Regions from separate parts of the Viridibacillus sp. FSL E2-0187 genome, predicted to be linked through region 2. Evidence: riboswitches for the same ligand, from Rfam matches in the RefSeq annotation. Region 2 holds a riboswitch; each other region holds the start of a gene.
The links. Region 2 has a riboswitch for S-adenosylmethionine ahead of MHH85_RS15225 (VOC family protein). Riboswitches for the same ligand answer to the same signal wherever they lie in the genome.
Positions count from the first base shown of each region.

Region 1: linked by a shared signal. The riboswitch ahead of MHH85_RS17635 (methionine ABC transporter ATP-binding protein) and the one ahead of MHH85_RS15225 (VOC family protein) in region 2 are both predicted to bind S-adenosylmethionine.
Region 3: linked by a shared signal. The riboswitch ahead of MHH85_RS00440 (5-methyltetrahydropteroyltriglutamate--homocysteine S-methyltransferase) and the one ahead of MHH85_RS15225 (VOC family protein) in region 2 are both predicted to bind S-adenosylmethionine.
Region 4: linked by a shared signal. The riboswitch ahead of MHH85_RS01735 (methionine ABC transporter ATP-binding protein) and the one ahead of MHH85_RS15225 (VOC family protein) in region 2 are both predicted to bind S-adenosylmethionine.

Region 1 is NZ_JBBOVG010000001.1:3,630,243-3,638,031, reverse strand. It holds gene MHH85_RS17665 (hypothetical protein) at 1-179, shown strand, start outside; gene ybaK (Cys-tRNA(Pro) deacylase) at 194-679, shown strand; gene MHH85_RS17655 (YczE/YyaS/YitT family protein) at 804-1,445, shown strand; gene MHH85_RS17650 (glycine C-acetyltransferase) at 1,792-2,991, shown strand; gene MHH85_RS17645 (pyridoxal phosphate-dependent aminotransferase) at 3,158-4,321, opposite strand; gene MHH85_RS17640 (carbon-nitrogen family hydrolase) at 4,502-5,290, shown strand; SAM riboswitch class I at 5,370-5,474, shown strand; gene MHH85_RS17635 (methionine ABC transporter ATP-binding protein) at 5,593-6,606, shown strand; gene MHH85_RS17630 (methionine ABC transporter permease) at 6,596-7,267, shown strand; gene MHH85_RS17625 (MetQ/NlpA family ABC transporter substrate-binding protein) at 7,284-7,789, shown strand, end outside.
Region 2 is NZ_JBBOVG010000001.1:3,098,986-3,106,774, forward strand. It holds gene gmk (guanylate kinase) at 1-505, opposite strand, end outside; gene MHH85_RS15215 (YicC/YloC family endoribonuclease) at 557-1,432, opposite strand; gene MHH85_RS15220 (Rqc2 family fibronectin-binding protein) at 1,654-3,342, shown strand; gene MHH85_RS15225 (VOC family protein) at 3,583-4,512, opposite strand; SAM riboswitch class I at 4,621-4,730, opposite strand; gene pyrE (orotate phosphoribosyltransferase) at 4,921-5,553, opposite strand; gene pyrF (orotidine-5'-phosphate decarboxylase) at 5,553-6,263, opposite strand; gene MHH85_RS15240 (dihydroorotate dehydrogenase) at 6,264-7,175, opposite strand; gene MHH85_RS15245 (dihydroorotate dehydrogenase electron transfer subunit) at 7,172-7,789, opposite strand, start outside.
Region 3 is NZ_JBBOVG010000001.1:105,181-112,969, forward strand. It holds gene MHH85_RS00405 (YehS family protein) at 242-748, shown strand; gene MHH85_RS00410 (5-methyltetrahydropteroyltriglutamate--homocysteine S-methyltransferase) at 1,234-2,337, shown strand; gene MHH85_RS00415 (MFS transporter) at 2,496-3,857, shown strand; gene MHH85_RS00420 (alpha/beta-type small acid-soluble spore protein) at 4,016-4,225, opposite strand; gene MHH85_RS00425 (DJ-1/PfpI family protein) at 4,648-5,196, opposite strand; gene MHH85_RS00430 (S1 domain-containing RNA-binding protein) at 5,442-5,870, shown strand; gene MHH85_RS00435 (YkuS family protein) at 6,055-6,303, shown strand; SAM riboswitch class I at 6,500-6,601, shown strand; gene MHH85_RS00440 (5-methyltetrahydropteroyltriglutamate--homocysteine S-methyltransferase) at 6,708-7,789, shown strand, end outside.
Region 4 is NZ_JBBOVG010000001.1:368,915-376,703, forward strand. It holds gene MHH85_RS01700 (3-hydroxyacyl-CoA dehydrogenase/enoyl-CoA hydratase family protein) at 1-47, shown strand, start outside; gene MHH85_RS01705 (acetyl-CoA C-acetyltransferase) at 79-1,251, shown strand; gene MHH85_RS01710 (acyl-CoA dehydrogenase family protein) at 1,279-3,063, shown strand; gene MHH85_RS01715 (arsenate reductase family protein) at 3,172-3,528, shown strand; gene gcvH (glycine cleavage system protein GcvH) at 3,607-3,987, shown strand; gene MHH85_RS01725 (hypothetical protein) at 4,067-4,411, shown strand; gene MHH85_RS01730 (thioredoxin family protein) at 4,423-4,731, shown strand; SAM riboswitch class I at 4,788-4,894, shown strand; gene MHH85_RS01735 (methionine ABC transporter ATP-binding protein) at 5,021-6,046, shown strand; gene MHH85_RS01740 (methionine ABC transporter permease) at 6,039-6,707, shown strand; gene MHH85_RS01745 (MetQ/NlpA family ABC transporter substrate-binding protein) at 6,770-7,573, shown strand.

The DNA of each region.
Region 1 (7,789 bases), 530 kb from region 2:
AAGTTACAACAGAAGATTCTACTAATCAATTTGGGCAAGTAACAAATTCAACACAAACGTTAGAGCAAAAGCTTAAACAGCGTCTATTTGATCAAGCAATTTCTCGCTATTCATATCATGTACAGATGGCGAAATCAGGATTTAGAGTGACGCAGCCTAGCTTTTATCGTATTGCTTAGGAGAAGTGAATGTTTTGGCTAAAAATGCAAAAGTACAAAAAACAAATGCAGTGCGCTTATTGGACCAAAAAAAAGTCCCATACTCACTGACAGAATATGAAATCACAGACGGTCAAGTTGATGGTATTACAGTTGCAGGTAAAATTGGTCAACCTGTCGAGAGTGTGTATAAAACGCTCATGTCTACAGCTGGTAAAGGAAAGTTTTACGTTTTCGTCATTCCAGTAGCTGCAGAGCTTAATCTAAAGGCTGCTGCAAAAGCTGTTGGGGAAAAGAAGATAGAGATGCTACCTGTCAAAGATTTATTTCCAACTACAGGTTATATTAGAGGCGGCTGTTCGCCACTTGGTATGAAAAAGTTATTTCCAACCTTCATAGATGAATCAGCAAAAACAATTGACCATATCTTTGTTAGTGCAGGGAAAATAGGCATGCAAATATGTATCCTACCGGCTGATTTAGCGAAAATCATAAATGCGAAATTTGCAGCTATTATATAAATCTAGGACAGTTTTATTTAAAATAGGAACGAATTTTGTTATAATAGTTTAGTTATCATTGAAAAGCCACTTTATGCTTCTTGCGTAGAGGGCTTTTCATTTTTCTGTAGAAAGAAGGATTCTTGTGAATAAAATAAATAGTTGGCGCTGGGGATTTTTCATGATGGGACTTATCGTCATTGCACTCGGTGTTTCGTTGACAATTAAAGGACAAACCTTTGGGGTAGGCTCATGGGATGTACTGCATATAGGTTTATTCAAAAACTTCGGTTTTTCCATTGGTAGTTGGTCAATCATTACTGGCCTTATTATTATTGGTGTTACAGCAATTGGCACTCGTCAATTCCCGAAGATAGGAACCTTTATCAATATGGTGAGTATCGGTATTTTTATTGATTTTTTCAACTGGTTATTGCCGGATGTCGATCATTTAGCCCTACAATTTTTTAGCTTCCTTATCGGTATTATTTTAATTGGTTTAGGTGGTGGAATGTACATTTCAGCAAATCTTGGAGCTGGTCCTCGTGATAGCTTGATGCTTTTAGCTGTAGACAAGCTTGGTTTAAGCATTACTAAAGCCCGTACAATTATGGAAATTGCGGTTGCTGTAGCAGGATGGTTACTTGGTGGTCCTGTTGGCCTTGGTACTGTCCTTATGGCATTTGGTCTTGGTCCAATTGTTCAATTTTCGCTTGCGTATAGCCGCAAATTATTGTTGAAATGTATTGGTGAAGAACAAGTAACATTTTCAGAGTTAACGAAATAAGTAAAAAGTGAGTAGACAATTGTCTACTCACTTTTTTAGTACTCTAGAATAAGACGAGTGAGTTATAACGAGGGAATTTTAATGGAAATCTATTTTCATTAAATACGACTGATGTGCGAAGAAGAAGTTATGAATGTTGGTATTACTTAATAGGATGTACTATTTTCACTAAGAATATATCGAAAATTGAGTATTCTAATTTTTCTGAGTGTACAACTGTGTTTCTTACAAGGACAGTATGTATAGTAATTCCAATGAATATCATCTCGTTGTTAGTAATAGTTCTTTTCAGATGTACAAATAACGGTGAAAGTATGCTACAATATTTTTATCGAAAATTGAAAGGATGATATTCTTGTCAAACGTACTGAACACATTCGTAGACGACAACTTGCAACAACTGCGCGACCAAGGCTTATACAATGAAATAGATCCAGTAGAAGGCCCGAACGGTTCAGTTATTCAAGTGCGTGGCAAAAATTTGGTCAACCTATCTTCAAATAACTATCTTGGCTTAGCAACAAATGATAAATTAAAGAAAATTGCTCAAGAAGCAATCGAAAAATACGGAGTAGGTGCTGGTGCAGTCCGCACGATCAATGGTACACTCGATCTTCATGTTAAATTAGAAGAAAAACTGGCAGAATTTAAAGGTACGGAAGCAGCCATTTCTTATCAATCAGGATTCAACTGTAATATGGCAGCTATTTCTGCTGTTATGGACAAAAATGATGCTATCCTTTCTGATCAATTAAATCACGCTTCTATTATAGATGGTTGTCGCTTATCAAAAGCAAAAATTATTGCTTTTAATCACTCTGACATGGATGATTTACGTGCTAAAGCAAAAGCAGCAACTGAATCAGGGCTATACAATAAAGTAATGGTCATCACTGACGGCGTGTTTTCAATGGATGGAGATATCGCAAAACTTCCTGAAATCGTAGAAATTGCGAAAGAATTTGATCTTATTACATATGTGGATGATGCTCACGGATCAGGTGTAACAGGTAAAGGGAAAGGTACTGTGAAGCACTTCGGTTTAGAAAAAGAAATTGACTTCCAAATCGGTACACTGTCTAAAGCAATTGGTGTAGTAGGTGGTTACGTAGCAGGTAAGAAGAATTTAATTGATTGGTTAAAAGTACGCTCTCGTCCATTTTTATTTTCAACAGCTTTACCACCAGGTGATGTTGCTGCAATCACTGCAGCTGTTCAAATGTTAATTGATTCAACAGAACTTTGCGATAAATTATGGGAAAATGGCGATTATTTAAAAGCGGGTCTGAAAAAACTTGGATTTAACATTGGTGCATCTGAAACTCCGATTACACCGTGTATCATCGGTGATGAAAAACTAACTCAAGCCTTTTCTGCTCGTCTCTTTGAAGAAGGTGTATATGCTAAATCAATCGTCTTCCCAACTGTACCTAAAGGCACTGGACGTGTACGTAATATGCCAACAGCCGCACATACAAAAGAAATGCTAGACGAAGCTTTAGCGTCTTATGAAAAAGTAGGTAAAGAGCTAGGCGTAATTTCATAATATAAAAAATGCTCAGCGCTATGTGCTGGGCATTTTTATTAGGAAATTTTTTTGTTAATTCTATAGTCACCTGTGATTATGTGAATGTTTTATTGTTATATTTATTAAACCCATTCCACTGAAAAACCAACTTATGGGATAAGGTGGTTTTTCAATGTATAAACACTTAAAATAAATTTAGTTTTGAGATACGCGTTATTGCTTCATGAAGCCTGTCCTCATCAACAAGCAAGCCAACACGTACGTACCCTTCTCCGTATTCACCAAAACCATTACCCGCAGCAACTGCTACATCAGCCTGTTCTAGTAATAAATCAGCAAATGCTTCACTCGTATAACCTTCTGGTACAGGAAGCCATGCAAAGAATGAACCTTTTGGTGCTGTCACTGCCCAGCCAATACGATCGCAAGCGACTTTTAATGCGTTCCGGCGGCTTTCATACATAGCTACTAACTCTGTTACACATTCTTGTGAACTAGTAAGTGCTGCAATACCAGCCTCTTGTACAGCAGGGAATAGACTGACAAATAAATGGTCTTGTACTAAATTTAATGCTTCAATTAGCTTTACGTTACCAACTGCAAAGCCAACCCGCCAACCGGCCATATTATACGTTTTCGATAAAGTATACAACTCAACCCCGACATCTTTAGCACCTTCAGCTTGTAAAAAGCTCACTGGTTTTTCATCATCAAATCCAATTGCTCCATATGCAAAGTCGTGCATAACTGCAATATCGTGATCTTTCGCAAACTGCACCGTTTCATCAAAAAATGATAAATTAGCAACAGCACCAGTTGGGTTATTCGGATAATTTAAATACATTAATTTTGCACGAGCTTTTACCTCATCTGACACAGTTGTGTAATCAGGTAGGAAGCCATTTTCCGCTAGTAATGGAATTGTATCGAACTTGACATCAGCTAGTGCTACGCCTGACCAATAGTCCGGATAACCAGGGTCTGGGAGTAGCATTGAATCACCAGGGTTCATAATAGCTAAAGGTAATTCAACTACACCAATTTTTGTGCCAAAAAGTATGGCTACTTCCGTATTTGCATCGATTTCAACGCCGTATTCTCGCGCATAAAATTCAGCAATGGCTTCCTTGAATTCTGGTAAGCCACGGAATGGGGAGTATTTATGAGTTTGCGGATTAATAACAGCTTCCTGCATAGCTTTTATAATATGAGGAGGTGTTGGTTGGTCTGGGTTTCCTTGGCCTAAATTGATGACATCTCTACCTTCCGCAACTGCGGCACCTACTTTTTGTACTAAAGTCGCGAAAAACTGCTTCGGCAACTGTTGTAATCTCGTTGAAAATTCCATCTTCGAACAAACCCCCTTGAATTTTTTTCTTTAATAACTTGTTATCCACAAAATCTTTCTTCTAAATACTCTATACACAACAACTACTTTGTGGATAAAATAGACGTGTGTATAAAATAGTCGCAATAATAAGAGAAATATTATAACCTTTTTAAGAAAATGTCTACAGGTGGTGGAGTTATGAAAATTGCATGTATACAGTTAAATGTTGCCTTCGGGGACATCGAAAAAAATTTTACAAACGTCGAAAAGTTTATCAGGGAGGCCGCTGATAAGGGAGCGGAACTCGCAATTCTTCCTGAAATGTGGAATTCTAGCTATGCTTTAGAGAAATTAGAAGACCTTGCAGATCCGAACGGGGAGCGCACAAAGAATTTTCTACAAAATCTTTCAGAAGAATTACAAATTCATATTGTTGGTGGCTCGGTATCAACAAAAAAAGATGGGGAATTCTACAATACGATGTACGTATATAACAATAAAGGGGAGCTTGTCAGCGAATATGATAAAGCGCATCTTTTCCGTCTAATGGACGAGCATTTGTATTTATCAGCTGGCGATAAGCAAAATAACTTTGAACTGGGTGATATTCCAGCAGCTGGTGTTATCTGCTACGATATTCGTTTTCCAGAGTGGTTACGTCTTCATGCCTTGAACGGAGCGAAAGTAATTTTCGTTTCTGCACAATGGCCAACACCACGTATTGATCATTGGAAAACGTTATTACAAGCACGTGCAATTGAAAGCCAGTGTTTTGTTATTGCGGTAAATAGAATTAGCCATAAAAAACAAAATTTCAACGGTCAATCGATGGTTATTGAACCTTGGGGTGAAGTGTTATGGACTGGTGGAGAAGATGAAGAAATGGCGATTATCGATGTCGATTTCTCTATAGTGGATGAAATTCGACAACGAATCCCGGTATATGATGATCGTCGCCCTGAATTATATAAAGATATTTTGAAATAATACAAAGTTTCAAAAAAGTGTTTGACATCTACATTATTTCACAGTAATATTTAGTTCATAACTTACAAACGAATATTGAACTTTATCTAGAGAGACCGAGGGATAGGCCCTATGACGTCCGGCAACCCCCTGAAAAGGGAAGGTGCCAATTCCTACAGAATGAGTACATTCTGGAAGATAAATCGCCAATTTACATTTACGATGCTTCTTTCAGAAAACCGAAAGAAGCATTTTTTAATACAGTAAATTCCAAGTAATTCTATAGAAGTTACATAATTTAAACAGATTTGAGGGGATACAATATGCTCGAGATTCAGAATCTTACAAAAGTATATAAAACAAAAAAGGGTACGGTAACGGGCGTAGACAACGTATCGTTGACAATCGATAAAGGTGAAGTCTTCGGTATTGTTGGTTACTCTGGCGCAGGGAAAAGTTCACTGCTACGTTGTATCAATTTACTAGAGCGACCAACGAGTGGGAGTATCATCGTAAATGGCCAAGATTTAACGAAGTTAAAAGGTGAACAACTGCGTAAAGCGCGTTTGAAAATCGGTATGATCTTCCAGCACTTTTACTTAATCAGTCAAAAAACGGTTGGCGAAAATATCGAATTTGCTTTAAAAGCAGCGGCTACACCACCGAAGCAAATTAAGGCCCGTGTAAAAGAATTGCTTGAAATGGTCGGTTTATCGGAGAAAATCGACGTTTACCCAGCGCAGTTAAGTGGTGGTCAAAAGCAACGTGTCGGTATTGCTCGTGCACTTGCAAACAATCCATCCGTACTACTTTGTGATGAAGCAACATCAGCACTTGACCCAAAAACAACGGTTTCCATTTTACGCTTACTAAAAAAGATCAATCGTGAGTTGAATATTACAATTATCCTTATCACACATGAAATGGATGTTGTGAAAGAAATTTGTGATCGTATGGTTATTATGCAAGATGGAAGAGTCATTGAAGAAGGAGAAGTTTACGATGTTTTTGCAAATCCGGTTGAGCCATTAACACAAGAATTTATTAGTAGCGTTGTATCATTTGAATTACCGCCAACTATTCTTAAAGGTGTGACAGGGGAAATTGTGAAAGTACTATTCAAAGGAGATGTAGCTGGTGAGGGCGTCATTTCAGATATGATTCAAAACTTTGAAGTACGTGGTAATTTCTTGCACGGCACAATTGAATATATTCAAGAAAAACCGCTTGGTATTTTCCTAATGGAGCTACAAGGTCAACCAGATAATGTAGGGAGAGCTATTTCTTATATGGAAGGGCGCGGTGCGTTTGTGGAGGTGATTAACGATGCTATTTGATTTCGAACATTTTATTAGTATGCTTCCGGACATTTGGAAAGCATTTGGTGAAACGTTACTGATGATTGGTATTTCACTTAGTATTTCACTAATTATCGGTTTACCACTTGGTATTATTTTATTTGTTACAAGCAAAGGTTTATTTTTACGTAATCGTTTTTTTAATGGGGTTTTAGGGTTTATCGTCAATCTAGTTCGTTCCGTTCCGTATATCATTCTATTAGTAGCGTTGTTCCCGCTAACAAAAATACTGGTTGGAGATACAATTGGTCCCGTAGCGGCGAGTGTTTCATTATCTGTAGCAGCCATTCCATTCTTTGCGAGACTAGTAGAAACGTCTATGCGTGAAGTTGATAAAGGTGTCATCGAAGCATCAATAGCTGTCGGTGCAACACCGTGGATGATCATACGAGATGTGCTATTACCTGAAGCGAAATCGGGTATTATTCAAGGGGTGACAATGACGATTATTAGTTTAGTAGCATATTCCGCAATGGCTGGTATTGTCGGCGGTGGCGGAATTGGTGACTTGGCTATCCGTTTTGGTTATTACCGCTATGACAACACAATTATGATTGCGACAGTTGTCATTTTAATTGTTATCGTCCAAATTATTCAACTTTCAGGCGATGCCATTTCAAAAGCAATTGATAAACGATAAAAGGGGAGATTTGAAAATGAAAAAGTTTTTACTAGCAGCGTTATTATTCGTATTAGCAACAGCTTTAGTTGCATGTGGTAACAAAGATGAAAGCAAACCAAAGGATTCAAAAGACATTAAAATTGGCGCAACTGCAGGACCATATAGTGACATGTTAAATAAAGCAATCATCCCGCAATTAGAGAAAAAAGGCTATAAAGTAAAAACGGTTGAATTCAGTGACTATGTACAACCAAATAAAGCATTAGATTCTAGTGATATTGATGCAAACCTTTTCCAACACTCAATTTATCTTCAAAACTTTAATGAACAGAACAAAATGAAGTTAGCTGGTCTAATCAACGTGCCAACTGCACCAATGGGCTTCTTTGCAAAAGATTTTAAATCAATTGATGATATTAAAGACGGTGCAAAAGTAGCGATTGCTAACGATCCATCAAATGCGGCACGTACATTATTAGCATTACAAGAACAAGGTCTTATCAAAATTGACCCTAACATCGAAGAGCTAAAAGCATCTGA
Region 2 (7,789 bases):
CAACGACATAATCGTACAAATTCATCATTTCTAATTCTTGGTTTGCAGCAGCAATACGCGTTGCAATCACATCTTCTGTTTCAGTACCACGCCCAACTAAACGTTGCTGTAATGCTGAAATGCTAGGTGGCGCAAGGAAGATGAATAAACCATCAGGAACCTTGTCACGAATTTGAGCTGCACCTTGTACTTCAATTTCTAAAAACACATCGCGTCCAGCATCTAATGTTTTGTTTACATATTCTAGAGGTGTGCCGTAATAGTTCCCTACATATTTAGCATATTCAAGGAGTTGTCCTTGTTCGATTAAACTTTCGAATTCCTCTGTTGATTTAAAGAAGTAATCAACACCATCAACTTCGCCTTCACGTGGTAGACGTGTAGTCATGGAAATAGAATACTCATAATTAGTATCTGGTTGTGAAAAAAGTGCTTTTCGTACAGTACCTTTTCCGACACCTGAAGGGCCAGATAGGACAATTAATAATCCACGTTCTCTTCTCATGCTTTCTCCCTCATCATTACAATATATTAATAGTACATTTAGTAAACACAATTATTCAATATTTTGAACTTGTTCTCGCATTTTTTCAAGAATCGTTTTTGCTTGGACAACAGCAGCTGAAGCTTCAACAGATTGGTTTTTAGAACCAATTGTATTAATTTCACGATGAATTTCTTGCAATAAGAAATCGAGTTTTCTTCCGATAGAAACATTATCTTGAAGCGTTTCATCAAGCTGTGCAAAATGACTTGATAAACGGTCTAATTCCTCAGCAATATCTGCTTTTTCAGCAAAAATTGCAACCTCTGCTAATAATCGTTCTTCTAATGCGCTTATGTCTGTAAGCTCTGCAATTCTTGTAACGAGCTTATCGCGATACTTTTGCACGGCTTGATCGGCCACTCTACGAATCAACTCAATTTGCTCTGCTAAATCCGTTTTGAAACCTACTACCGCTTCTTGCAATTCCTGACCTTCTCTTTCGCGCATTTGGATCAGTGCATTTGCAGCTTGTTGTACAGCTTGATTAACAGCTGTTAAAATTTCTTCTTTTGATGTCTCTTGCACTTTTACAGTTAATGCTTGCTCTAAACTCAAAAGTTCTGTCATCGACCACTTTTCGTCGAGCAATATCTGTTTTTGCAATTCTTCTCTTGCTTCTTTATAAGCATTGACTAGAGGCCAATTCACTTGTACAACTTGCTGTTGCTGTGACAATTCTTTCACATATACGGAAACATCTAACTTACCTCTTGAAACTAATGAGGAAAGTAATTTTTTTGTATGAACTTCCGCTTCCATCCACTCTTTCGGAAAACGTGTCGTAACTTCTAAAAAACGATGATTTACCGATCGAATTTCTACAGTGAGCTGAAATTGTTCCGTTGTTGTGACACCCCTGCCAAATCCAGTCATACTACGCACCAAGGTCAGTCACATCCTTCTTTGCATACTGATTTTTAATTATAACATATGAAAACAAGTTTTGCCTTGCAGATTTGCTATAAGTTCACTTAATGGAACAAAAAAAATGATTAATATCGATAGTCATTAGTCACGAAGCACTACATTTTCCAAATCCTATACTTACCTATATAAACGAAAAAAATGTTAAGATAGAACAAAACGTTTTGAAAGAGGAATTACTTATGGCTTATGATGGTTTATTTACAATCGCAATGGCGAAAGAGCTACAACAGTTAGTAACAGGCCGAATAGCGAAAGTGCATCAACCGAACACCCAAGAAATTATTTTACATATACGTGCCAATGGTGGAAATCACAAATTATTATTTTCAATCCACCCTTCATATGCACGTGTTCACATCACAGAACAAACAATTGAAAATCCGCCAGAACCACCTATGTTTTGCTCGTTACTCCGCAAACATATAGAAGGTGGATTTATTGAATCAATCCAACAACAAGGTGCTGACCGCGTCCTTATCTTTAAAATTGCTAGTAAAAATGAAATTGGTGACCCAATTACTAGGGAATTGCACGCGGAAATAATGGGGCGCCATAGCAATTTAATTTTAGTAGACAAAGAGACAAACAAAATCGTTGATAGCTTAAAACATCTACCACCTGCTATGAATAGTTACCGCACAGTTTTACCTGGTCAACCTTTTATTGCACCACCAGAACAAGATAAGAAAGACCCTAAAACTATAAACAGGGAATCATTACAACAATTCTTTGCTGAAGAAAAAAACACTCAAGAAATAGTACAACACTTTACAGGTTTCTCTCCCTTACACGCTACTGAATTGTTATACAGAAGTAAAACTACAGGGCAACCGATTGCTGACCTCTTCTCATTATTTATTGAAGAATTTGAAATTGGAGGAAATTCACCAACCTACGCTGAAGTAAAGGGGAAAACATATTTTTCACCAGTGAAATTAACACATTTAGAAGGTGAGCATACAAGCTACCAAAACCTTAGCACTCTACTGGATCGCGTTTTCTTTGCAAGAGCTGAGAGAGACCGCGTTAAACAACAAGCTGGTGATTTAGAACGCTGGTTACAAAATGAAATTAGCAAACTTAAATTAAAATTAAAAAAACTCCAAAAGGATTTGGATCGAGCAAACAATTTAGACCAATTTCAATTATCAGGTGAGTTATTAATGGCCAATTTGTACGCTTTTGAAAAAGGGCAAAAAGAAGTTACTGTTGTTAATTATTATAGTGAAGACAGTGAGGAAATCACAATCCCTATTAGCGAACGTAAAACACCTGTTGAAAATGCACAGAGCTACTATACTAAGTACAACAAGGCAAAAAATGCACTTATCATGGTACAAGAGCAACTTGATAAAACGCAAGAAGATCTAGCCTACTTTGAAATGCTATCGCAACAAGTACAACAAGCCGCTCCTGCTGATATAGAAGAAATTCGTGAAGAGTTAGCGGAACAAGGCTACTTGAAATTACGCGCTTCAAAACGACGTAAAAAGCCAACAAAACCAACTCCAGAAAAGTTCAAATCTTCTACAGGAATTGATATTTCAGTTGGTAAAAACAATAAACAAAATGATTATTTAACATTTAAAATCGCTCGTAAATCTGAAATTTGGATGCATACAAAGGATATACCAGGATCACACGTCGTTATTCACTCTTCTGATCCTGATGAACAAACTTTACTAGAAGCAGCAACTTTATCAGCCTATTTCAGTAAAGCACGTGAATCATCATCCGTGCCTGTCGATTACACAGAGGTACGGCAAGTAAAGAAACCAAATGGCGCTAAACCTGGTTTTGTTATTTACTTTGAGCAGAAGACATTGTATGTAACACCAGCTGAAGAACTAATCATGAAATTAAAATAATACTTTTGAAGAACACATAAAAGGATTCGCATATTTTCATTTGCGAATCCTTTCCCTATTTAATAACTTAATTACTTTTCAGTTACATCTATGTCTCTCAATTTTCTTGAAATTAAATACTCCCCAAATAACTTTCTATATAAATTTTGGAATTTGCTGCAATCATTTTAGCAAGCACTAAATTTTCTTTTAAGCCTAATGTTACGTTAATAATCGTAGTAGAGATTCGGCTTATTTGTTTTATGCAATTTCAAAAACTATACGATTACCACTTGGATCTTCTACAACAAACTCATTCCTCAAGTCTTGGATTTGTATTTGCTGTTTAATATAATTTTTTGCTGTCTCAAAGCTTTCTGTTGTTGGTAATTTAAAACGTACTTCTTTTAACCCTGATTCATTATCAGCTGCCTTTTGAAGTCCTTCACCCGACCACACATTTCCCGCAAGATGATGATGATAGCCCCCCGCTGAAATAAAAAATGCTGTATCAATAATCATCTGTTTTTCAAAACCTAATTTATTTATATAGAAATCTACGGATTCCTCAATATTTGCAACTCGCAAATGAACATGGCCAATTATTGTTTCAGCTGGTAATTTTCCATCTGTTTCAAAATCAGCTAATGGAGCTAACTCTTTAAAATTAAGAGGATTACTTCCACTAGGATACTTATCCCAATCTTCACGATTACGATCCGCATATATTTCTATACCATTTCCTTCAATATCATATATATAAAATGCCTCACTGTACCCATGATCACTTGCACTATCTAATCTAGCAATTGGAATATAGCGTTCAAAGTGCGGGAAACGTGAAGATTGCTCTATCGGGCTATCTATCGTTTCTTTATTACGCAGAATTTCGAAAAATTTCGTTGCAAACGCTTCTCTACTTGGTAATAAAAAAGCTGTATGGAATAAACCTGTACTTTTAGCTGGTTGTAATTTTTCTGCGGTTTTTTCTAATTCAAAAATAACGTTGTTACTGCCTTTACTACCAAACTTAGCATGTTGTGTACTTCTTTCAAAAACAACAAGACCAACTACATTTTCATAAAATGCAATTTGACGTTCCAAATCTTTTACTTTTAAAATGACACTACCAACTTGCGTTGCAGCATCCAATACAAATTTACCTTGTGTCCCATCAATTCTTTGTACCATCTTTTTAACCTCTCTCATTGTTATTTACCAATTAAGGAATAAACGACTTCAAAAAAAAAACTCCCTTTCTACATTATCGAGAAAGAGAGTTGAGGGGGGCTAATTCAACTCTTATCTCTCATAATTGCAAGCAATTATGTTGGAGTTAGCACCTTCCTAAATATTAGGGGTTGCTGAAACTTCAGCGGGCCAATTCCCTCAGTTTCTCAAGATAAGAAATCTACTTAATATTCCTAGTTAACTTATTGGTTTAATTGATTTTAAAACAAATTCCATAATTAAGCAACATATATACAATTATTTTTTTCATTTTAAATAACTCTTTATAAATTAGAATTTTGCACAATAAAAAACTAGCTAGAGAAAATGTTTTTTTCTCTCGCTAGTTTAAATAGCACCTTTATTGTATTATTTCAATTTTCCCGCTTTTAAATCATCATGCCATTGCAATAAACCTGGAATGTCTGTTTCATTAATAGCTCCTGATTCTTTAGCCGCTTCAACTAATGCTTCGAAATTTGATAGACAATAGTATGGAACACCCACTTCTGCGAAAGCTTGTTCAGCACGTGGTAATTTATATGAATATACCGAAACGACGCCAAGTACTTCAGCGCCTTCACGACGAAGTGCTTCTACTGCTGTAATGCTAGAACCACCCGTTGAAATAATATCTTCTACTACAACTACTTTTTGCCCTTCAGAAAGCTTTCCTTCTGTTTGGTTCCCACGGCCATGTTCCTTTGGTTTTGAACGTACATATACCATAGGTAAGTCTAAAATGTCGCTTACCCACGCTGCATGCGGAATTCCCGCCGTTGCTGTTCCAGCTACTACATCTGTTTTCGGGAAGTTTTCTTTAATAAGTGATGCAAGGCCGTTTGCGATTGTTGTACGTACTTTTGGATACGATATCGTTAAACGTGTATCACAGTAGATTGGTGATTTAATACCTGATGCCCATGTAAATGGATCATTCGGGCTTAGCTCTACCGCCCCCACTTCTAACATACCTTGTGCAACTTCTTTTTGAATTGTCATTATTGTTGTCCTCCCCATAATTGTTGAACAGCGTGGTACGCTTCAACTGGATTTTCTGATTGTGTAATAGCACGACCTACAACGATTTGCGTCGATCCTTCTTGGCGTGCAAAATCAGGTGTAGCAACGCGTTTTTGATCATGCGCAGCACCGCCAGCCATACGAATACCTGGTGTTACTTTTAGGAAGCTTTCTCCACACACTTCGCTGATTGCTTTTGCTTCAAGTACAGAGCACACAACACCATCTAAACCAGCTGATTGTGCAAGTTTGGCATAATGTAATACTGATTGATCTAAAGACAAATTGATTTTTTGCTCGTTTTGCATTTCCTCTTCAGTTGTTGAGGTTAATTGAGTTACTGCAATTAAAGCTGGTCGCTGCTTACCTTCCTCAGTTCCCTCTTTTAATCCTTCAAGAGCAGCAGCCATCATATTTGAACCACCTGCAGCATGGACATTGACAAGGTCCACACCAAGTTTTGCTAAGCCCTTCATCGCTGATTTCACCGTATTTGGAATATCATGTAGTTTTAAATCTAAAAAAATGTCGTGACCTTGTGCTTTAATTTCGCGAATGATGTCTGGCCCTGCTTGTAAATAAAGCTCAAGACCCACCTTCACAAATAGTGGCTCATTGAACTGTGAAAGAAATGTCATTACTTTCTGTTCATCTGGAAAATCTAACGCGATAATAGGCTTATTATTCATTTAGCGGTGGCTCCTTCCAATTACATCTGTTAATTTGTCATAACCTAATTCATCTAGCTTTTGTGGTAATGCTTCTATAATATTTGGGCAGACGAATGGATCCACAAAGTTTGCAGTACCTACCGCTACCGCACTTGCTCCTACAGATAGAAAGTCGATAACATCCTCTACTGTTGAAACTCCACCCATCCCAATAATCGGAATATTAACGTTTCGGCTTACTTCATGGACCATACGAATTGCTACTGGTTTAACAGCTGGGCCTGATAAACCTCCCGTACCGTTAGCAATAATAGGTTTTCCTGTTTTCGGATGCAGACGCATACCGATTAATGTATTAATCATCGTAATACCGTCTGCCCCGCCTGCTTCTACAGCTTTAGCGATTTCAGAAATATTCGTTACATTTGGTGATAATTTCACATATACAGGTACATCTGATACCGCTTTTACTGCTGCAGTTAAGTCACTAGCTGATTTCGGATCTGTACCAAATTGAATCCCACCACATTTAACATTTGGACATGAAATATTCAACTCTAATGCATGTACATTTGGTGCCTTTGAAATAGCCTCTGCTACTGCTACATAATCGGCTGTTTCTGTTCCAGCCACATTAGCAATAATCGGCACATCATATTTTTCTAGCCATGGAAGTTCATGTGCTAAAATATGCTCTAAACCCGGATTTTGTAAGCCAATGGCATTTAACATACCTGCTGCTGTTTCAGCAACACGTGGTGTTGGGTTACCAGATCGTGTTTCTAAAGTTGTAGCTTTAATCATTATTGCACCTAACTTTGATAGATCATAAAGTTGTGCATATTCTTGTCCAAATCCGAAGCAGCCTGAAGCTGGGATAATGGGGTTTTTTAATGTTAAGCCTGGTAATTCGACTTGTAATCTATTCATAGCTTCACAACTCCTCTCGGGAAGACTGGACCGTCAGAACAGATCTTCAAGTATTCTTTTTCTGTTGCATCTGTTGTATTACATACGCAAGCATAGCAAGCTCCAATGCCGCAGCCCATGCGTTCTTCAAAGGATAGGAATCCTTTTTTATCAGGATAAGTTTGCTCTAATGCCCCTAGCATCGGAGTTGGTCCACAGCTATAAAAAACATCAAAGTCAGGTGCTTTTTCTTTTAATAAGTCTGTGACAAATCCTTTTGTTCCTTGACTACCATCTACTGTTACGATGTATGTGTCGTCTAAATCAGAAAATTCCTTTTCGTAAAAGACGTTGTTTTCAGATTGGAATCCTAGTACGTGAATCGTGCGTACTCCCTTTGCATGCAATTCTTTTGATAGCTGATACAAAGGAGGGACTCCAATACCACCACCAACTAAAAGTGCTGTTTGCCCTGACTCTATTTCTTCTACAGGGAAACCATGTCCAAGTGGACCAAGTACATCCACTTCTTCACCTGGTCGTTTTGCCGATAAGATTGTCGTACCGCGACCTTCTGCTCGGTAAATCATTGTGAACTGTAATAATTCATGATCAATTGATGCGATACTAATCGG
Region 3 (7,789 bases), 3.0 Mb from region 2:
TATTTCTTGTGAAAATAGAGATTGTAAGAGTGCATACACTCACTTGTAGAGCAGTATGTCTTTATCGCTCTTCTGAATAGGTGATGTAAATTTAGATGTCGACTCCTAAAGCTAATTGATAGAAATAGAATTTTTTTCAGGTACTACTAACAACGTTGTGTATATACGTGTTAAGATTCTTTAAGGACAATCAAACTGCTGAAGCGACAAAGAAAAAAAGCAATTATGAGGTGCATTATTAATGGATAACAATGATATTTTAATTAGAACAAGATACGCTCTAGATATAAAAAATAGAGATATGGTAGAAATATTTAAACTTGGTGGTATGGAAGTAACAAGAGAAGAAGTACCAAAGATACTGACAAAAACAAAAGATGAATTCGATGATGAAGTTAACGTAGAAGAAAATGACGATCAGATAAAATGTGATTATAAAATGTTAGAGTCATTTTTAAATGGCTTCATTACTTTCAAAAGAGGAAAACAGGAAGCAAAACCAGGGCAACCAAAAGCTCCTGAAACAACTAAGGATCATGTGAATAATATGCTTCTGAAAAAATTAAAAGTAGCACTACAATTAACAACAGAAGATATGTTGGATATCCTTGATGATGGCGGTATAGCTGTTTCAAAAGGCGAATTAGGTGCTATCTTTAGAAAACCCGGGCATAGAAATTATAAAGAGTGTGGCGATAATTTCGCACGTAAATTCTTAAAAGGCTTGGCTGTAAGGTATAGAGCGTAAGGGAATAGCATATTTAATTTTCACAAAAAGCCTCTTTCTTCGGAAATGGCTTTTTTGTTTTATTGATTATACTTGTAATAATACACTCACAAATATTGAGGTAGTTTTTTTCAAATGTATGATTAATTATGTTTAGATAAATCCATTTCTTATGTGGTATATTTCAACATGCGATACATTTTGAAGCAGTATCGCGTGGTTGGAATTGAAGTAAATCTATCACTAAGCAATGTTAGAAATACAAAAAGCAGAAGGTATAGAAGTGCATTATTGCATATCTATACCTTCTGCTTTTCTTGAATTTATATAGATAAAGCGAGCTTAAATGATTATTGTCAGTATAATAGTTGTCTAGTTTAGTGCGTTGGAGAACAAGTCTAGTTATAGTTTAAAGCTATAACTAGAGATACTTTTTAAGTGTTATATGCTAACAATATTATCATGCTACACTTTCCTTACATCACAAATAAAAGGAGATACAAACTATGACAGTAAAAACTACAACTGCTCCATTTCGTTATGATCATGTAGGAAGCTTATTACGCCCTACAAAGTTAATACAGGCACGTAAACAATATAAATCAGGGACAATTACATATGAAGAATTAACAAATGTAGAAAATAAAGAGATTATCAGAGTTATTGAAAAGCAAAAAGAAAATGGTGTATTAGGGGTTACAGACGGTGAATTCCGTAGAAGCTGGTGGCATTTTGATTTTTTAGGCGAGCTTGATGGCATAGAATTATACGCAAAAGAAACTGGCCTTAAATTCCATAAAATGGAGACTCGTAAAGGTGGTATCCGTGTTGTTGGAGATATCGATTTTTCAACACATCCATTTGTAGAGCATTTCAAATTTTTAAAAGAGCATGCTGGTGAAGTAAGTGTGAAACAAACGATTCCAAGTCCAAACATGCTTTTATGCCGCGCTGATATAGAATTCGAAAAGTACGAAGACCGAGAAAAGTTTCAACAAGATACGATTTTAACTTATCAAAAAGTAATCCAAGCATTTTATGATGCTGGTTGCCGTTACTTACAATTAGATGATACTGCTTGGGCGGATTTTTTCTCAGAAGAAGGACACAACAAGCTACGTGATCGTAGTTTAGAACCAGCTGAAGAATTAAAAGTATTACAACGTATGATAAATGAATCCCTTGCCCATAAACCAGAAGATTTAGTTGTAACAATGCATATTTGCCGTGGTAACTATAAGTCTAATTATTTCTCAAGTGGCGGCTATGATTATGCTTCTGAAGTAATTTTCGGAGGTTTAAATGTAGATGGTTTATTCCTAGAATTTGACGATGAGCGTTCAGGAAGTTTTGAACCATTAAAATATGTTAACCGTAAAGATTTAAAAATTGTTTTAGGCTTAGTAACATCTAAGTCAGGTGAATTAGAAGATAAAGAATATATTAAAGAGCGTATTGCAGAAGCGGCGACTTATGTACCACTTGAACAACTTTGTTTAAGTCCACAATGCGGCTTTTCATCCACAGAAGAAGGCAATATTTTAACAGAAGAACAACAATGGCGTAAACTTCACTTTGTTAAAGAAATAGCAGATGAAATTTGGCGATAATCCATGTTTTTGCAAGCATGTAATCAGTTTGTGGGAATGTAGAATAATAAATAATTAGAAATAGATTAAAAGCTATCACCTTTAACTGAAAATCTTTTATTTTCTTTCTAAAGATGATAGCCATATACCTTGAATTAAATGGATATAGGAGGTATACAGTGAATACAGTCAACCCCATTGAGATAGTTAATCAGAGTAAATTAAAAGGTTTTCATTATATTTTAATTATTTGTTTGTTTTTTATTATGATGTTCGACGGCTATGATGTTGTCATTTATGGTGCGACTATCCCTATGTTAAAAGCAGAATGGGGGCTGTCTAATATAGTAGCGGGTTCAATTAGTAGTTATACAACAATGGGAACTGCAATTGGTGCTGTTTTATTCGGGTTGTATTCAGATCGTTTCGGAAGAAAACGCATTATTATTTTAACAACCCTTATTTTTAGCCTCTTTACATTATTATCTGGATTCGCACCAACGCCTCTATTATTTGTAATTTGTCGAGTTATTGCAGGGTTAGGATTTGGTGGCGTTATGCCAAATATCGCTGCTTTAATTTCAGAATATGCGCCAACAAAACACCGTGCTGCCATTATTTCATTAATTTTTTGTGGTTACTCAGTAGGTGCGATGCTTGCCTCATTTAGCGGACAAGTATTACTCGAAAAATTTGGTTGGCAACCTGTTTATTGGATCGCTGGTTTACCATTGCTTATATTACCTTTTATTGTACGTATCATTCCAGAATCTATTAATTCTTTAATTCAACAAAAGGATACAAAAGGTCTTGTTATTGTCCTTCAAAAAATAGAGCCGTTGCTTCCTAAAGATGTTCAATTTGCATATGTCGAACAGGAAAAAATTCAAAAGTCACCAGTACGTGATCTGTTCAAAAACAAACTGGGTTTAAGTACGATGATGTTTTGGTTATCATGCTTTTGTACATTTATCTTAATGTATTCATTAAATACATGGCTTCCAACATTAATGATGAATGCAGGCTATGACTTAAAATCGAGTCTTATGTTTATTGTAGCACTACAATTCGGGTCAATTGCTGGAACAATGATATTTGGTAACCTCATTAAATTCCTTGGTTTCAAACGTGTCCTTATCCCGCTTTATTTAGTTGGAGCTGTGTCACTTACACTTATTGGATTTTCAAAAAATATTTATCTTGCATATGGACTAATTATTATTATTGGTGCTGCTTCACTTGGTTTACAAAACATGTCTAATGCATATGTAGCTGAATTCTATTCTGTCGATGTTCGCGCGGCTGCACTAGGTAGCACAATGGCATTTGGACGTATCGGTTCCATTGTTGCTCCAACTTATATGGGTATTCTATTAACTTTTAATCTTCAACCTCAGTATAACTTTTTTGCAATTGGTATTGCCGCAATTTTTGGGGCATTAGCTATGAGTTTTATTCGTGAAGACCATGCAGATTACACATTAGAGAAGCAAGTAACTTCTAAGAAAGTTACAATTTTAAAATCTTCTACGAATAGTTAATAATTTTTATATGTTCGTTATTATTGATAGTAAAGGAAACAAAAAGTTAGAAGGTCTTTTAAAGGGGAAAATCATGAAAATCACTAATTTAAATAGCTGATTTTAAATCCAAAGTAAAAAGGTAGAGCATGATAACTCTACCTTCATACTTTGGATTTTTATTGTCCAGATTTGCCTTTTACTTGGTTTTCAGCCATTTGAACTAGTCGTTTAGTGATTTCTCCACCAACTGAGCCGTTTGCGCGAGAAGAAGCTTCTCCACCAAGTTGTACACCAAATTCTTGTGCAATTTCATATTTCATTTGATCAACTGCTTGTTGAACACCTGGTACTTCAAGTTTATTAGAACTTCGATTATTTGAAGCCATAACTTTCACCTCCTTGAGATATTAGAATGGACAAGAATTTGTTTTTAATACATGAAGGAATGAAGTGGAAAGTTCATCCTACATGGTGTTTTAGGCTGCTATAGCAATATAAATACCTCTTTTTTTAAAAAAAATTAAATTAAGCTTTTGATAGAAGGGATTATAAAAAGTATTTTTGAAATAAAAAATATCGCAATTACAAAAAGTATATTTTGTGAAACGAATGAAAACATAATAATGCAGGAAGAATAAGTGTGGTAGAACACACTAAAAAAGGTCATCATATTCAGAATGAATCCAATGAACAAATGATTAGAATGAGGTTTATGAGGAAGTGAGTTAGTAGCTATCAAAAAACGTATCCAAAATAATTTAAATTATTTTGGATACGTTCTTTTGTTTATTTTTATGAACAAATCGTATTAATTTAGTTGTTTAATGAATTCCCTCATAAATCCTGGTAGATCAGGCCAAGCATGTCCGGAAATGAGGTTTCCTTGAACATGAAGAGGATCTTCAATATAAGTTGCTCCCGTGGCTTCTACATCTGGTTTACAAGCGATATAAGCCGTTAATTCGCGACCTTTTAAGTATTGAGAAACAGTTGTTAAAATGAGACTAGCATGGCAAATTGCTGCAACAGGTTTATTTGCCTCAAAGAAATGAGCGACGATCTTTGGAACATTTTCATTTAATCGAATGTATTCAGGAGCTCTTCCTCCAGGGATAATCAATCCATCATACTCTTCAGGCTGTACATCCTCAAACGCCAAATGAGATTCAATAAGGTATCCTTTACTCTCAGTATAAGTATCCCAACCAATAAAATCATGAACGACCGTTTGTAAGTTTTTCTTCGATGGAGCAGCTATTTGCACATCATAGCCCTCTTCAAGACAACGAAAATATGGATAATAAATCTCCAAAGCTTCAACGGCATCTCCAGCTAACAATAATACTCTCTTTGACATTACTCATTTCCTCCTCCCAAAAATGGACTTTCGCCTTCACTTATATATTCTGAACATATCATCAATATCCTCTATTACGCGGTTTTTTTATAAATCTAAAGGTGCAAGCCACCCAGTCAACGATACTACCTAAGTCATGAGTATTAAATTGAATATATTGTTGATATTAAATTATATAACGGAAGACTGGCGTGAAAAATAAAATTTGATATAATAAAGTATAGTATTTATTAGGAGGAAATGGATTGTCAGTAGAAATTGGTAGTAAGGTACAAGGTAAAGTTACAGGAATTACAAATTTTGGTGCGTTTGTTGAGTTGCCAGATAAGGTGACGGGACTAGTGCACATTAGTGAAGTTGCAGAAGCTTACGTAAAAGATATTAATGAACATCTTAAAGTAGGGGATCAAGTAGAAGTAAAAGTCCTAAGCGAAAAAGAAGGAAAAATTGCCTTATCTATTAAAAAAGCGATTGATAAACCTGTTGAAAGTACGTCTTCTTATACGAAGCGCCCTTATCGTCAGAAGGATAATCGCCAACGAGGCAATTTCCAACCGAAGGAAACTTTTGAAGATAAGATGGCTAAATTCTTAAAATCAAGTGAAGATAACTTATCTACTCTAAAACGCAGCACCGAGTCTAAACGCGGTGGAAGAGGCGGAAGAAGAGGGTAATTATAGATAGCGGAAGAAACGTACATCTTTTAAGATGTGCGTTTTTTTTATTTTATGGACCAATGTCATCGACACTACTTATACTAGATATCTTATTATGGGTTTTGTCTTTGTTTTAGTTGAAATTGCATACATAAATATAAGCAGAAACGGACAACTTATCAACTAGGAGGTGAACCCTACTATGTCGATAATCGGTGTAGAGCAATCATTAACGAATGTATCAGAGGCTTTGCTTGCAAAGGGATATGAAATCGTTGAACTGAAACGTGAATCAGATGCAACGGGTGTAGATTGTTGTGTCATTACAGGGTTGGACAATAATGCACTGGGCATTCACGATACGTCCATTCAAGGTGCAATCATTGAAGCGGCGGGCCTATCCGCAGATGAAGTCTGTCGGAAAGTAGAAGAAAAACTTAATCTACATTAATAAAACAATGCCAGGTCTAGTATAGAGACCTGGCATTGTTTTATTATGCGGTAGCCTAAACTATTAATATCAATAGATTTAAATAAAGTATATGACTAATTTCAAATCTACTTAATAAACAATATTTAACATGTAAATATTGACAATCTATGGATATGCATGTAGATTGATAACAAGTAATTAAAAATATGTAACTTTCTTATATAGAGAGATGGAGGGACTGGCCCTTTGATATCTCAGCAACAGACTTTTTTTTGCACTGTGCTAATTCCAGAAGCGTAACGCTTGAAGATAAGAAGAGTAAATAGCTATGAAGCCAATCTCTTCTTTTTTTAGAAGGGGTTTTTTTATACCCCGAAAATCTAGTAAAAAACATAAATTTAACTTTAGAGGGGTTGTCCATTTTGACTAACACAATAACTAAAGCACCATTTCGAGCAGACCATGTAGGGAGCTTTCTTCGTCCACAAGTACTTAAAGATGCAAGAGCACAATATCAACAAGGTCAGATAACTAAAGAAGAATTACGTTTAATTGAGGATATAGAAATTGCTAAGCTAGTTGAAAAGCAAAAAGAAGTCGGTCTATCTGCTGTAACAGATGGTGAATTTAGAAGAAGATGGTGGCATTTAGACTTTATCAGAGCGATTGAGGGGATTCGTGTTTATGAAGTAGACATTTCTGGGGCTTTTAATGGGGCTATGAAAAAAGCGGAGGCATATACGGTCGATTCGAAATTAAATTTCCCAAAAGACCATCCATTTTTAGAAGACTTTAAGTATTTGAAGAGTATTGCTGGTGAGCATGTTGCGAAAATTACAATCCCAGGACCTAATATGATTTTTTACTCAGGTGTAGTTGGAAGCGAACCGTATTTAAGTAATCCTTCATATGCTTCACTTGATGATGTGGCTAAAGATATTGTTAAAGTATATCAAGATGCGATTCAAACTTTTTACGAAGCTGGATGCCGCTATTTACAATTAGATGACACAAGCTGGGGAGCTTTGTTCAGTGATGTTTTTCGAGATAAGATAAAAGAAAAGGGATTTGATCCAGATGAATTAGTGAAAAAGTTTGCTGATATTACTGTTGAAGCACTAGCAAATAAGCCTGAAGATATGTCGATTACGATTCATATTTGTCGCGGGAATTTTAAATCTTCTTGGTTATATCAAGGGGCATATGAACCGATCGCAAAAGAATTGTTTTCACGTGTGAATGTGGATGCCTTTTTCTTAGAATTTGATAATGAAAGATCCGGAGATTTTAAACCATTACGATTCATAAAAGATCAACATGTCGTTTTGGGATTGATTACTTCCAAGACTTCTGAACTCGAAGATGAAGCTGAAATTAAAGGAAGAATCGAAGAAGCAACGGAATATGTGAACATCGATCAGCTTTGCTTAAGTCCACAATGTGGTTTTGCCTCTACTGAAGAAGGTAATCTATTAACGGAAGAACAGCAATGGGAAAAATTACG
Region 4 (7,789 bases), 2.7 Mb from region 2:
CTAGAATGCAACATATGTTAGTGAAAGGTAAACCACTTCGCAACTAGTTTTAGAGAAGTGATTAAGGGGGAATCTACTATGCGTGAAGCTGTTATTGTAGCAGGTGCAAGAACACCTATTGGAAAAGCAAAAAAAGGATCTTTAGCAACTATTCGTCCTGATGATCTTGGAGCATTAGTTGTGAAAGAGACATTACAAAGAGCGGGTTATGAAGGGGACATAGATGATTTAATTCTTGGTTGCGCTATGCCAGAAGCAGAACAAGGGATGAATATTGCGCGTAATATAGGAGCGCTTGCTGGGCTACCTGATACAACGCCAGCTGTAACAGTTAATCGATTCTGTTCATCAGGTTTACAATCAATCGCTTATGCTGCAGAACGTATTATGCTTGGACATTCAAAGGCTATTATTGCAGGCGGTATTGAATCTATGAGTCTAGTACCAATGATGGGCAATGTGATTAGACCTAATGCGACTTTAGCGGAAACTGCGCCACAATATTATATGAGTATGGGGCATACAGCGGAAGAAGTAGCTAAGAAATATGATGTTAGTCGCGAGGATCAAGATGCCTTTTCTGTTCGTTCACATGAATTAGCCGCTAAAGCAATTCAAGAAGGTAAATTCGTCGATGAAATCGTGCCAGTGGAAGTCGTACAACGATACGTGGATGCGGGGAATAATTTGCAAGAGAGAAAATTCACATTTGACATGGATGAAGGTGTACGTGTTGGTACATCTCAAGAAACACTTGCGAAATTACGCCCAGCGTTTTCAGTAACTGGAAGTGTAACAGCAGGAAATGCTTCACAAACTTCAGATGGTGCAGCAGCAGTACTTGTTATGGACAGTGAAGAGGCTGAAGCACAAGGCTTAAAGCCGATGGCGAAATTTTTATCCTTTGCAGTAGGCGGGGTACCTCCTGAAATTATGGGGATTGGCCCAACAGTTGCTGTACCGAAGGCGCTGAAAATTGCGGGCCTATCTATCGAAGATATTGACCTATGGGAAATTAACGAAGCTTTTGCTTCACAATCAATTCAAGTGGTGCGTGAACTGGGCATCGACCTTGAAAAAGTCAATGTTAATGGTGGTGCAATTGCATTAGGGCATCCGCTTGGTGCTACAGGTTCCATCTTAACACTGAAATTAATTCATGAGTTAAAACGTCAAGGTAAAAAGTACGGTGTAGTAACAATGTGTATCGGTGGCGGTATGGGAGCTGCTGGCGTATTTGAAATTCTATAAATAACACACAAAAGGGGAGCGATTATTATGACAGAGAAATTAGCGAATATCATTAGAGGCGGTAGCTTTTTAACTGAAGATGTAGAACTTGATCGTGTATTTACGCCAGAAGATTTCACTGAAGAGCATAAAATGATTGCGAAAACGACAGAGGACTATGTGCAAAATGAAGTATTACCAGTCGTTGAAAACTTAGAAAATCATGAGTTTGACCATTCTGTACGATTATTGAAAAAAGCTGGTGAACTTGGTCTTTTAGCCGCAGATGTACCTGAAGAATATGAAGGATTAGGCTTAGACAAAGTAACATCGGCATTAATCGCTGAGAAAATGTCAGTAGCTGGCGGATTCTCTATTACACACGGTGCACATGTTGGAATTGGTTCATTACCAATCGTATTATTTGGTAATGAGGAGCAAAAACAACAGTACTTACCTAAGCTAGCATCTGGTGAGCTAATTGCAGCTTATGCATTAACGGAGCCAGGTTCTGGGTCGGATGCATTAGGTGCAAAAACAGTAGCAAAACTAAATGCAGAAGGCACACATTATGTATTAAACGGAGAAAAACAATGGATTACAAACGCTGGTTTTGCTGATGTATTCATCGTATATGCGAAAATTGATGGCGATAAATTCTCAGCATTCATAGTAGAACGCAATTATCCAGGTGTTTCTGTCGGTGCAGAAGAAAAGAAAATGGGGATTAAATCTTCTTCAACTCGAACACTAATTTTAGAAGATGTAAAAGTACCAGTTGAAAACCTACTTGGTGAAGTAGGGCGCGGTCACATTATTGCATTTAACATTTTGAACATCGGTCGTTACAAATTAGGTGTGGGATCAATTGGTGCATCAAAGCGTGCTCTTGAATTAGCGATTTCGTATACAAACCAACGTCAACAATTTAAAACACCTATTTCATCTTTCAATTTAACGAAAGAAAAACTATCAACAATGGCTTCAAAATTATATGCTACTGAAAGTTTAATCTACCGTACAGTAGGATACTTTGAAGATCGTATGGGTCAATTAAGTGAAGAAGAACAAAAAGACGGTAAAGCGATTGCAGCATCAATTGCAGAATATGCTATTGAATGTTCTATCAATAAAGTTTTTGGTTCTGAAACACTTGACTATATCGCTGATGAAGCAGTGCAATTACATGGTGGATATGGTTTCATGCAAGAGTATGAAGTAGAGCGCATTTACCGTGATTCACGTATTAATAGAATTTTTGAAGGAACAAACGAAATTAACCGTTTCATCATACCTGGCACGTTTATGAAAAAAGCAATGAAAGGTGAGTTACCTTTATTGCAACAAGCGCAGAGCCTACAACAAGAGCTTTTAATGCTAATGCCTGAAGAAATTGGTGATGAGCCATTAGCACAAGAAAAGCATCTTGTGAAAAATGCGAAAAAAATCGCTCTATTAGCAGCTGGTCTTGCTGCACAAAAATATGGCCCGAAATTAGATGCCGAACAAGAATTACTAGTGAACATTGCGAATATCGCTAACCAATTATTTGCAATGGAATCTACTGTGTTACGTACAGAAAAAGCTATTGCTCGTGATGGGTTAGACAAAGCAAGCCAAAAATTACTATATACTCAAATCTTCTGCCAAGAAGCATTTGAAGAAATCGAAAAAGAAGCAAAAGAAACAATCATTACAGCTGTAGACGGAGACAATGCTCGTATGATGTTATCTGCGCTTCGCAAACTTACTCGTAACAATCCTTACAATGTTATTGCGAAGAAACGTGAAGCATCAGTTAAACTAATTGCTGCTGAGAAATTTGTTGTCTAAAATAAGCTAGTTGAGAATCCGAACACAACTTTTGTGTTCGGATTTCTTGCTTGTATACTATACTCCCACTACAATAGAATTAAATAGTTTGGAAAAAGGAGCATGTATATGTCTATTTTATTCATTCAATATCCAAAATGTACAACTTGTCGTAAAGCAAAAGCATGGTTAGACGAAAATGGCGTAAAGTATACAGATAAGCACATCGTTGAAGAAACACCTTCTAAAGAGGAATTAAAACAGTATCTAGATGCTAGTGGTTTACCATTGAAGAAGTTTTTTAATACTTCAGGGATGAAGTATAGAGATCTACAATTGAAAGATCGACTGGCTGATATGTCGGAAGATGAGCAATTAGAATTGCTTGCTTCGGATGGTATGTTAATCAAGCGTCCAATCGTTACAGACGGTAAAAAAGTGACGTTAGGATTTAAAGAATCAGACTTTGAACAGACATGGAAATAACACAGACATATGCTTGTTTTTACAATGGAAATATGTCAAACTTAAAGTGAATATAATTACATATTTGGAGGGGTATTCATGAGCACACCAAAAGACTTACGCTATTCTGAAGAACATGAATGGGTAAAAACTGAAGACGGAAAAGTACGTATCGGTATTACACATTTCGCACAATCTGAACTAGGCGATATCGTTTTTGTTGAACTTCCACAGGTTGGCGACGAATTAGTAGCAGACGAACCATTCGGCAGTGTTGAATCTGTAAAAACTGTATCAGAACTTTACGCACCGATTTCTGGTAAAGTTGTTGAAATTAACGAAGAGCTTGAAGAAAGCCCAGAGTTCGTTAACGAATCTCCATACGATAAAGCATGGATGGTTGTAGTTGAACCAGCTGATAACGCTCAAGTTGATGCATTATTAACTGCAGAACAATACGAAGCAATTATCGAAGAATAAGATCTGAAAACGCCGTGCATTTGCTCGGCGTTTTTTTAAACTTGGTAAACGACAAAAAGTATTTGTTAGGAGGGTATATATGACTTTTAACAAACTGATTATCGTAGAAGGGCGCCAAGATAAGTTGCGAATCGCGCCAATATTAGCAGAGAACATTCCGATAATATGTACGAATGGAACAGTTAGTGCAAGCCGATTAGAAGAGATTTTGGCACCATATGATGACTGCGAAATGTATGCATTTTTTGATGCTGACTCATCGGGTGATAAGCTCCGTGCTCTTTTTAAAAGAGAGTTCCCAAATGCTCGTCACCTACACACCTCCTCTACTTATAAACAAGTAGAAGCTACTCCTAGAAGACATTTAGCTAGAATATTATTGGCGGCAAATTTTACAGTTCATAAAGAATATCTAATAGTATAGGAATGAAGAAGATGGAAGAATGGTCACGTGAACAATGGGAAGAAACTATGAAAACCTCCTCGCTTTCGGCTTTTTATTTGTATACACCATTATGTGGTACATGTGCAGTTGCGTCGAAGATGATGGAAGTAGTAGAGCATGTCGTTAGCGATATTCCTATTGGTAAAGCGAACTTGAATTATATACAAGATGTAGCGTTTGATTATGAAGTAGAAAGTGTTCCGTGTTTGATTATTTCGAAAAACGGGAAAATTCACGATAAAATTTATGCCTTTCAATCAGTACCTTTTTTGTTTGAAAAATTACGTCAAAACGATTGACGTTAAAGCAATAGCGTGATAAAGTAGCAAACATAACTAATTAAATATAGTCGTTACTCTTATTTAGAGAGGTGGAGGGAAGTGCCCAATGAAGCCCGGCAACCGTCATATTTATATGGCACGGTGCCAAATCACACAAAGTATTTACTTTGGAAGATGAGAGAACGGTTTTACGTATATAGCTTTGCGTTAAACCCTTCTGTTAATCTGCAGAAGGGTTTTTTTAGTTTCTAAGAGATGCCAGTAGAAAGTGCATACTTTTTAGTTTTAAAATAAAGGTGGTATGACAGTGATTCAGTTAGAAAATGTAATGAAAAAATATAAAACTGCTAACGGAGAGTTAACCGCTGTCAAAAATGTGAATTTATCTGTTGAAAACGGAGAAATATTCGGCATTATTGGATACAGCGGAGCGGGTAAGAGTACGCTCATTCGTTTATTAAATGGTTTGGAGCAACCGACAACAGGAAAAGTTGTTGTGAATGGTCAGGAAGTTTCGTCGATTAAAGGAAGTGCGTTACGTAATGCACGTCAAAAAATCAGTATGATTTTCCAACATTTCAATTTACTCTGGTCACGTACTGTTGAAGAGAATATTGCATTTCCATTAGAAATTGCAGGTTTATCTAAGGCGGAACGTCAGAAAAAGGTATTAGAACTTATTGAATTAGTCGGTTTAAAAGGCAGAGAAAAGGCATATCCTTCTCAATTATCAGGTGGTCAAAAGCAACGTGTAGGTATTGCTAGAGCACTGGCAAATAACCCAGAAGTATTGCTTTGTGATGAAGCTACTTCAGCACTTGATCCTGAAACTACGGATTCAATATTAGATTTATTAGTTGATATCAATGAAAAATTAGGCTTAACAATCGTACTTATCACACATGAAATGCATGTCATTCGTAAGATTTGTCATCGCGTGGCGGTAATGGAAGCTGGACAAGTTGTTGAAAATGGTGATGTCCTAGAAGTATTCCAATCACCACAAGCAGACGTTACAAAACGATTTGTATCTCAAATTACTGATACGAATGAACGTAAAGAATCAATTGAACAAATTATTGAAAACTACCCATCAGGAACACTTGTAAAATTAACGTTTGTAGGCTCTTCAACTGGCCAGCCAGTTATTTCACATTTAAGTCGTGAACTTAATTTAGACGTGAATATTGTCCATGGTAATATTTCGCAAACGAAAAGTGGACCATATGGTACGCTGATTATTCAGTTAGATGGCAATAATGATAATGTACAAAAAGCAGTCACATATATGAATGAACATGGAGTAAAAACGGAGGTGATCGAAAATGCTTAATGATCTCTTCCCGAATGTACAATGGGATAGAATGTGGGAAGCAACGATAGAAACACTGTATATGACAGGCGTTGCTACAGTTTTCACATTTATCATTGGTTTAGCTTTAGGTATTTTGCTGTTTTTGACAAGCCCTCAGCAATTATGGGCAAATAAATTAGTAAGTTGGTTAACAGGTTCGATCGTGAATATTTTCCGTTCGATTCCATTCATTATTTTAGTGATTCTATTAATACCATTTACGAAACTATTATTAGGCTCAATTCGAGGTCCCAATGCCGCATTACCAGCTTTAATTATTGGAGCAGCACCATTCTATGCGCGTATGGTTTTAATTGCGTTAAAAGAAATTGATAAAGGTGTCATCGAAGCGGCACGTTCAATGGGTGCAAAAACTTCTACGATTATCGGTAAAGTGTTAATCCCAGAATCATTACCCGCATTAGTTTCGGGTATTACTGTAACAGCTATCGCACTTGTTGGTTACACAGCAATGGCAGGTGTTATTGGGGCAGGCGGACTAGGGACATTAGCGTTTTTAGACGGTTTCCAAAGAAGTCAAAACGATGTAACTTTTGTTGCAACAATCCTTATTTTAGTAGTGGTATTTATTATTCAATTCGTCGGCGACCTTATTACGGCGAAAATTGATAAAAGATAATTTGGGCTTATACGGTATAACCGATCACATATAACTAAACAGTAAAAAGGAGCGTTAAGAACATGAAGAAACTTGTAGCAGGAATCCTTACAGGAGTATTAGCCCTAAGCTTAGCAGCTTGTGGTAAATCCGAAGAGAAATTAGTAATCGGTGCAGCTAATACACCACATGCAGAAATTTTAGAAAAAGCAGAGCCATTACTTGAAAAAGAAGGTATCAAGCTGAAAATCGAAAGATATCAAGATTTTGTTTTACCGAACAAAGATCTGGCGAATAAGGATTTAGATGCTAACTTTTTCCAACACATCCCTTACTTAGAACTTCAAAATAAGCAAAATGGATATGATTTTGTAAATGTTGGTGGAGTGCACGTCGAGCCAATCGGTATCTATTCTAAAAAATATAAAAAACTCGAAGATCTTCCAGAAGGCGCAACAATTCTTCTGAGTAATTCAGTTTCTGACCATGGTCGTATGTTATCTCTACTTGAAGCAAAAGGACTTATCACGTTAAAAGAAGGCGTAGATAAAACTGCAGCTGAAATTAAGGATATAACAAAGAACCCAAAAAACTTAAAATTCGATGCAAACACTGCACCTGAAATGCTTGTACAAATGTATAAAAATGACGAAGGTGACGCGGTATTAATCAACTCTAACTTCGCGATTGATGCAGGTATAAGCCCAGGAAAAGACGCAATTGCATTAGAAGATAAAGAATCAGATTACATTAATGTGATTGCTGTTCGTAAAGAAGATGAGAATAACGAGAAGATTAAAAAATTAGTTAAAGTGCTTCATTCAAAAGAAATGCAAGACTATATATTAAAAGAATGGAACGGGGATATTGTTCCTGTATCTGAATAAGAAACATTTGAAACACCCAAGCTTAATAAGCTTGGGTGTTTTTATATATTTATAAGTTAAATAACAATATTTAGGGAATTATACTACAGAAAGATTGTATGCCTTACAGTTACTTGATTAACACAACCTAATTAAAATAATCTGAAAATACTTAATATTCCGGATTATCATTGTGCTATTCACTTTAATAAGTGGGTGTGATAGAGTGTGCATATA